2 regions of the Pseudomonas sp. 10S5 genome follow, and region 2 is predicted to be linked to the other one. Evidence: predicted binding sites of a transcription regulator. Region 2 holds the regulator's gene; the other holds the start of a gene.
The links. Region 2 encodes FliA, which starts transcription of late flagellar genes. Its sites were predicted from a motif close to CTAAAGTTTNNNNNNNNNNNGCCGNTAA; they were not measured.
Positions count from the first base shown of each region.

Region 1 (4,179 bases), on a different contig from region 2:
GAATGTTCCGCCGGATAGGCCATGACTACTTGGCTCGTTTGCAATGCGGTCAGCGTGTCACGCACAACTTCCTTGGCAAAAGATGCGCATTTTCCACATTTGCTGGCAACACCTAAAGTTTGACGAACATCGCGGTAGCTGCAACAGCCGTCCAGTATCGCGTCTCGGATTTGTCCATCAGTGACACCTTGGCAGAGGCATACATACATAAAGTGAGAACCGTCGTTGGTGGTGACTCAATTCGCAAGATACTAATCGTAATGAGAATGCTTGTCAAAGCACTTTAAATTGGAGGAGCTGTTTGTTTTAAGTCACCGACGAAAGGGGGGGATCGTCAATGGCCACTACAAAAAAACCGGCCACAGAGGCCGGTTAGTAAGTACTGGAACGGTATCAGTCGTTAAAGTCTTCCCAGCCACCCATCTGTTTCCAGCGATTGACGATTCCGCAGAATAGGTCAGCCGTCTTTTCAGTGTCGTAGCGCGCGGAGTGCGCTTCCCGACCGTCAAAGTCGATGTCGGCGGCCTGGCACGCTTTTGCTAATACGGTTTGGCCATATGCCAAGCCAGCAAGCGTCGCCGTGTCGAAGCTGGAAAACGGATGAAATGGGTTGCGTTTCATGTCTATACGCGTGACGGCCGCGTTCAAAAAGCCAAGGTCGAAGCTTGCGTTGTGACCAACCAAAATGGCGCGCTTGCAACCGTTCGCCTTTAACGCTTTACGCACGCCCCGGAAAATGTCGGTCAAGGCGACTTCTTCGCTAACGGCCATGCGCAGGGGGTGATCCAACTTGATGCCGGTGAACTCCAGCGCTGCCGCTTCGACATTTGCGCCTTTGAATGGCTCAACCCGGAAGAAGTAGGTGTGTTCAGGGAACACAAATCCTTTCTCATCCATGCCGATGGTAACAGCGGCTATTTCAAGCAGAGCGTCGGTCGCCGAATTGAATCCACCGGTTTCTACATCGATAACGACCGGCAGATAGCCGCGGAAGCGGGCCGCCATAGGATGCCTGGAATTGCTTCCGCCGCCGCCATGACCTTCCTGTTCGTCGTCGAAATGATCTTCGCTCACGCGTTTTCCTCCAGCAGGCGCCAGCGCAGCTTTTCACCGGCGCGCAGCGGAATTACGGACAGCTCGCCAAAGGGCAGGCTGGTGGGTGCGGTCCATTCATCACGGACCAGGGTTATGGTGTCGCGGTTGCTTGCCAAGCCGTAAAACGCCGGACCGTGAACACTGGCGAAACCTTCCAGCTTGTCTAGCGCATTGCGCATCTCAAATGCCTCGGCGTAAAGCTCAATTGCGGCATAAGCGGTGTAGCAACCGGCGCAGCCGCAAGCGGCTTCTTTAGCGTGCTGGGCATGTGGAGCAGAATCAGTACCCAGAAAAAACTTCGTGCTGCCGTGGGTAGCGGCGTCGAGCAATGCTTCCTGGTGGCTATTTCGCTTGAGAACCGGCAAGCAATAGAGATGAGGGCGAATACCACCGACCAACATGTGATTGCGGTTGTAAAGCAAGTGATGGGCCGTAATGGTTGCACCGACATTGGCCGGAGCTGCTTCAACGAACTGTACGGCTTCACGGGTAGTGATGTGCTCGAAGACGACTTTCAATGTAGGAAAGCGCTCCACAACACGACGCAAATGTTCATCAATGAAGATTTTTTCTCGGTCGAAAACGTCTATTTCAGCGCGCGTCACCTCGCCGTGGACCAAGAGAGGCAGACCGACCTCAGCCATGGCTTCCAGCGCTGGGAAAATTTTGTCGATGCTGGTGACGCCTGAATCGGAATTAGTGGTTGCACCGGCCGGATACAGCTTTGCAGCGTGAACAAAACCACTGGCTTTGGCGGCGTGTATTTCCTGCGGTTGAGTCAGGTCAGTTAGATAAAGCACCATCAATGGCTCAAAGCGGCTACCCGCTGGTCGCGCGGCAAGGATGCGCTGGCGATAGGCATCAGCTTCCTGAGCAGTGCGAACCGGGGGTACCAGGTTGGGCATAATGATGGCGCGGCCAAAAGTGCGCGCTACGTCAGCAACGGTGTGAGGCAAAACAGCTCCATCGCGGAGATGAATGTGCCAGTCGTCGGGACGCAGGAGGATCAGGCGATCAGACATTGGGATTCCAGGCGGGTCAAACTCGCAGGGAATGCTACCGGAAAACACTCATACAGGCACTCGCTATCAAGTTATTGGGGAACTAACCGATAGCTAGACGTATGCAGTTCTTCTAGTGGAGCCTCCTGTGCGCCAGCGATATTTAGCCTTCCTCAGCGTGTTTGCCAGTTTGCCGGCGGTGGCCATCACTTTCCAGACTCGCTTGGAAAGTATCGAATGGAAAGTCGAAGGCGATAAATTTGAGTGCCGCCTGACCCAACCTATCACTGACTTCGGTGCGGGCGAATTCGTCCGTCGTGCGGGAGAGCAAGCCACATTCCGCCTGAAAGCAAATAGCGCGTCGCTGGGTTCAGGTTCGGCAACCCTATTGGCTGCGGCAGCGCCGTGGCAGCCCGGCCGCGGAGACGTCAACCTCGGCGCGGTCAGAATGAACAACAGCGCGATTCCATTTAACTCCTCGCAGGGACAAGCGGGAGGCCTGATTGCAGGGCTATTGGAAGGTCGCAGTCCGTTAATCCGCCGTCAGGGGCAGGAGGGAAACGTACTGGAAATTCGCTTGTTGCCCGTCCGGTTCGCTAAAGCGTTCAGCGATTATCAAGCCTGTACCGCTAAGTTGCTTTCGAAGAATTATGAGCAGGTCAAGCAAGCGCAAGTCAATTTTCCGCGCAGTGATGCCGATCTTGACGTCCAGGCGCGAGCTAAGCTGCAAGTCATTGCTGACTTCCTCAAGGCCGATCCGACGGTAAATCACATTGAGCTCGACGGCCATTCTGACAACAGTGGCAATCGACTGACCAATCGAGATATGTCACGGCGCAGGGCGCTGGCCGTGATGGACTTTTTTAAAGCCCAAGGCATTCCTGAAAAGCAGATCACTATGCGATTTCATGGCGAACGCTATCCCTTGGCACCTAACACTAACGCAGCCAATCGTTCGCGCAATCGACGAGTTAATGTTCAGTTGGAGCGGCTGCCGCCGGATGACAAAGCTCCGGCCGTGGTTGCAGCAGGATCTGCTGGCTCCGCGACGTAATCAGCTTCAATTAATGCCCTGCTCGACTTTAACTGTCGCTTGGTCGTCACAAGCTGTCGCGCCCCTGTAAAACCATCGGCTTGAGCGGTAGAATCCCTCGCTTTCCGTACAACCCGGTGGAGTGATGGCATGGCGGACGTAAACAAGGTAGTTCTCGCGTATTCCGGTGGCCTGGATACTTCGGTAATCCTAAAGTGGCTTCAGGACACGTATAACTGCGAGGTAGTGACATTCACCGCTGACTTGGGTCAAGGTGAAGAAGTCGAGCCGGCACGCGCCAAGGCACAAGCCATGGGCGTCAAAGAAATTTATATCGATGACCTGCGCGAAGAGTTTGTGCGCGATTTCGTGTTTCCAATGTTCCGCGCGAACACTGTCTACGAAGGCGAATACCTGCTGGGGACATCCATTGCGCGACCGCTGATCGCCAAGCGTCTGATTGAAATCGCTAACGAAACCGGTGCGGATGCGATTTCCCACGGCGCCACGGGCAAAGGCAACGATCAAGTTCGTTTCGAATTGGGTGCTTATGCGCTTAAACCAGGCGTTAAAGTCATCGCCCCTTGGCGTGAGTGGGACCTGCTGTCGCGGGAAAAACTCATGGATTACGCGGAGAAACACAACATCCCGATTGAGCGCCATGGAAAGAAGAAGTCGCCCTACTCGATGGATGCTAACTTGCTGCACATCTCCTATGAAGGCGGCGTGTTGGAAGACACTTGGACCGAGCACGAAGATGACATGTGGCGTTGGACCAAGTCTCCTGAGGACGCGCCGAACGTCGCCACATACCTTGAGCTGACTTACCGCAACGGCGACATCGTGGCGCTCGATGACGTGGAAATGTCGCCTGCGACCGTTCTGGCGACTCTGAACCGCATTGGCGGCGAAAATGGTATCGGTCGTTTGGACATCGTTGAAAATCGCTATGTGGGCATGAAGTCCCGTGGTTGCTACGAGACTCCAGGTGGCACGATTATGCTGCGCGCTCACCGTGCTATTGAATCAATCACCTTGGATCGCGAAGTG
Region 1 covers NZ_JASJVL010000009.1:176,366-180,544, forward strand. Annotated here, with positions in the region: gene QN378_RS12225 (bacterioferritin-associated ferredoxin) at 1-209, opposite strand, end outside; gene rnt (ribonuclease T) at 394-1,074, opposite strand; gene pyrC (dihydroorotase) at 1,071-2,117, opposite strand; gene QN378_RS12240 (flagellar protein MotY) at 2,245-3,150, shown strand; gene QN378_RS12245 (argininosuccinate synthase) at 3,280-4,179, shown strand, end outside.
Region 1: a site for FliA is predicted at 2,183-2,210, ahead of QN378_RS12240 (flagellar protein MotY). Genes of this name have one in related genera too.

Region 2 (4,179 bases):
TGGACGGCTGGCTGTACCGAACATGCATGTGCTGGCGTATCAGGAAATTCCCGACAACAAACAAGTCACGATCGTCGCGACTGTCGGGCCAAACGGCTGAGGTAGTGAGTCATGCAAGTTAAGCGTTTTTTCGCCGCCGATATGCGTCAAGCCATGAAGCTGGTTCGTGATGAGCTGGGCGCTGACGCCGCCATCATTGGTAACCGCCGCATTGCGGGTGGCGTGGAGCTGACTGCTGCCTTGGATTACAAGCTTTCCGCACTGGCGCCACGTGTACCGAACATTGAGCTTGAAGACGAATTGCGTAAGACCCAGTCGCGCATTGTCTCTGCTCAGGCTGAGCTGGGTAACCGTGGTGACAATGATTCGTTGATCAACCGCCATTTGTTTACCGGCGCATCCTCGGATTCTGGCGAGACGCACATAGAACCGACCTTCGAAGAGCCTCGACGCGCTACTGCGGCACCGATGGCAAGCGCTGCCAGCGAGCCGATGATCGGGCTACAAGCTTATGAGTCGATGCGTTCAGAGCTGAACGGCCTGCGTGAATTGCTCGAAGTGCAGCTTGGTTCGCTGGCTTGGAATCAGCTTCAAGGCAGTCGGCCGCAGCAGGCCAACCTGTGGCGTCGCCTGCAACGCATTGGTTTGTCGGGTCCGCTGTCGCGGGACTTGCTGGCGATGACCACTGACATTGAAGAGCCGCGTCAAGCTTGGCGCATGTTGTTGGCTCACCTGGCGCGGATGATTGTGACCCCGGATGTAGAGCCGCTGGAAGAAGGTGGTGTGATCGCCATGGTAGGCCCGGCTGGTATGGGCAAGACCACGACCCTGGCGAAACTGGCCGCACGCTATGTTTTGAAATACGGTCCTCAGAACATTGCATTGGTGAGCATGGATAGCTACCGGATTGGTGCTCAGGAACAGCTTAAAACCCTGGGTCGGATCCTCAATGTGTCGGTGACTCATATTGACCCTGGCCAGTCGTTGGGCCAAGCGTTGGAACCACTATTGCGCAAGCGAGTGGTGTTGATTGATACCGCCGGCCTGCAAGCCAGCGATCCAGCCCTGCGTATGCAGCTGGAAAGTCTTGCGGGTCGGGGTATCAAAGCACGTAATTATCTGGTGTTAGCAACTACCAGTCAGAAGCAAGTTCTAACTGCTGCATACCATAGCTACAAACGCTGTGGGCTGGCGGGCTGCATCCTCACCAAGCTGGACGAAACTGCCAGTCTGGGAGAGGTGTTGAGTTTGGCGATAAGTCATGAGTTACCAGTGGCTTATCTCACGGATGGACCGCGTATACCGGACGACTTGCATTTGCCGCGTAGGCACCAGCTGGTCAGTCGTGCGGTCAGCGTGCAAATGCAGGAAGAACCAAGCGAAGAAGCTATGGCGGATATGTTCGCGGATCTTTATCACAGCCCGAACAAGCGGGTTGGGTAAGGCAAGACATTGGAATGTACCTGCATCAAGGGGCGCCGACGTTGTTCCTACAACGCAAGCGCAATCGTTGATGTGGCCTCGGTCTAAGCAAGTCAAGGTAAAGAACTAAAATGGGTAGCATGCATCCCGTACAGGTCATCGCAGTAACCGGCGGCAAGGGTGGCGTTGGCAAGACAAACGTTTCAGTGAATCTATCACTGGCGCTGGCAGAGCTTGGCCGCCGCGTCATGTTGCTGGACGCCGATTTAGGTCTGGCAAACGTCGATGTCTTGCTGGGTCTTACCCCCAAACGGACGCTGGCCGACGTGATTGAGGGGCGTTGCGAGCTGCGTGATGTGTTGCTCCAAGGTCCTGGCGGGATTCGTATCGTGCCAGCGGCTTCAGGCACTCAAAGCATGGTTCACCTGACGCCTGCGCAACACGCCGGGCTGATTCAGGCGTTCAGCGATATTGGCGACAACCTCGACGTACTAGTGATTGATACAGCAGCCGGTATTGGCGAGTCAGTGGTAAGTTTCGTGCGCGCAGCTCAAGAAGTGCTGCTAGTGGTGTGCGATGAGCCAACGTCTATTACTGACGCCTACGCATTGATCAAGCTGCTGAACCGCGACTACGGCATGAATCGGTTCCGAGTGTTGGCCAACATGGCACAAAGCCCTCAGGAAGGCCGCAATTTGTTCGCCAAGTTGACCAAGGTCACAGATCGCTTTCTCGACGTTGCCTTACAATACGTCGGCGCGGTGCCCTACGACGAGTGCGTACGCAAGGCCGTGCAAAAGCAACGGGCAGTTTACGAGGCTTTTCCACGTTCCAAATGCTCCTTGGCTTTCAAGGCCATCGCGCAGAAAGTCGATTCCTGGCCGTTGCCAGCCAATCCGCGTGGACATCTTGAGTTTTTCGTTGAACGGCTCGTACATCAGACGAGTGCAGGACCGGTCCTATGACAGCCAGCGGCTATCGCATGTACAGCAAGGCGTCCAAGGACTCCCAGTACGAGCTGATCGAGCGGTATGCGCCGCTGGTGAAACGTATCGCCTATCACTTGCTGGCCCGTTTGCCAGCCAGTGTACAAGTTGAAGACCTGATCCAGGCCGGCATGATTGGTTTGCTTGAAGTTTCGACCAAATATGACGCCACCAAAGGCGCAAGTTTCGAGACTTATGCCGGGATTCGTATCCGTGGCGCCATGCTCGATGAAGTGCGAAAGGGCGATTGGGCCCCGCGTTCAGTGCACCGCAATACGCGCATGGTCAGTGACGCGATTAGATCAATTGAAGCTAAAACAGGTCGTGACGCTAAAGATCACGAAGTTGCGGCCGAACTCCAATTGAGTCTTGATGATTATTACGGGATTTTGAACGATACCTTGGGCAGTCGATTGTTCAGTTTCGACGACCTTTTACAGGACGGCGAACACGAAGGGCTGCACGAGGATGGCGCAAGCGCTCAGCTTGAGCCATCACGCGATCTGGAGGATGAACGCTTCCAGGCCGCGTTAGCGGATGCCATAGCCAATTTGCCGGAGCGTGAGCGTCTGGTGTTGGCGCTGTACTACGACGAAGAGCTTAACCTCAAAGAAATTGGTGAGGTATTGGGGGTTAGCGAATCGCGGGTCAGTCAGTTACACAGCCAGTGCGCAGCTCGTTTGCGAGGGCGTTTGGGAGAATGGCGAGCGCGTTGATGGGCAAAGCGTGACCCCTATTGGTCGCGGATTGTCCGTAAGCCGGCTGTGCAAAGCGTTGCGTGCGAAGCATAAGACTAGGCGGAAGCCGGTCAGAAAGTCCCTTGGGCCTTTCTGTGCCGATTCCGGCGTGTTGATTTACCAAGCCCGTCGTCGTTTTCGTGCAGCCCAGGTGTGCTGTGCCGGTTTTGATTGAACAGCGTATTCAGGTGCTGAATGCGTTAAAGACTGCTTGGAGGTCGACTTGGACAAAAACATGAAAATCCTCATCGTTGATGACTTCTCAACGATGCGGCGGATCATTAAAAACTTGTTGCGTGACCTTGGGTTCACCAACACGGCAGAAGCGGACGACGGGACTACTGCGTTGCCGATGCTGCAAAGCGGTAACTTCGACTTTCTGGTGACTGACTGGAATATGCCTGGCATGTCCGGTATCGATTTGTTGCGCCACGTACGCGCAGATGATCGTCTCAAACACTTGCCAGTATTGATGGTGACGGCCGAGGCCAAACGTGACCAAATTATCGAAGCCGCTCAGGCTGGTGTTAATGGTTATGTGGTCAAGCCCTTCACGGCCCAAGTGCTGAAAGAAAAGATCGAAAAGATCTTCGAGCGCGTCAATAGCTGATGTCCGCCGCGGGGGCTCTATGGAGCACACAGATTCAACCGAGGCCGACTTCGAGTCGACCCTGAAGAAACATGCACACGAGTTGGTCGAAAGCCTTGAAAAAGGGCGCTTTGGCGACGCGGTACAAATTATTCACGAGCTAAACCAGACACGTGACCGGGGCCTGTATCAGGAAGTCGGCAAACTGACCCGTGAGCTGCACAATGCGATCGTCAATTTTCAAATTGACCCGAACATGCCGCAAGCCAAAGAAGTTTCTCAGATTACTGATGCTACTGATCGTCTGTCTTATGTGGTCCGGCTGACTGAAAATGCGGCTAACCGCACAATGGATCTGGTAGAAGAAAGCACGCCACTGATGAGCGGGCTGAGTACTGAAGCCAGTGCCTTGAGTGAGGATTGGGCGCGTTTTATGCGTCGCGAA
Region 2 covers NZ_JASJVL010000001.1:216,908-221,086, forward strand. Annotated here, with positions in the region: gene flhA (flagellar biosynthesis protein FlhA) at 1-100, shown strand, start outside; gene flhF (flagellar biosynthesis protein FlhF) at 112-1,443, shown strand; gene fleN (flagellar synthesis regulator FleN) at 1,554-2,387, shown strand; gene fliA (RNA polymerase sigma factor FliA) at 2,384-3,124, shown strand; gene QN378_RS01010 (chemotaxis response regulator CheY) at 3,381-3,755, shown strand; gene QN378_RS01015 (protein phosphatase CheZ) at 3,775-4,179, shown strand, end outside.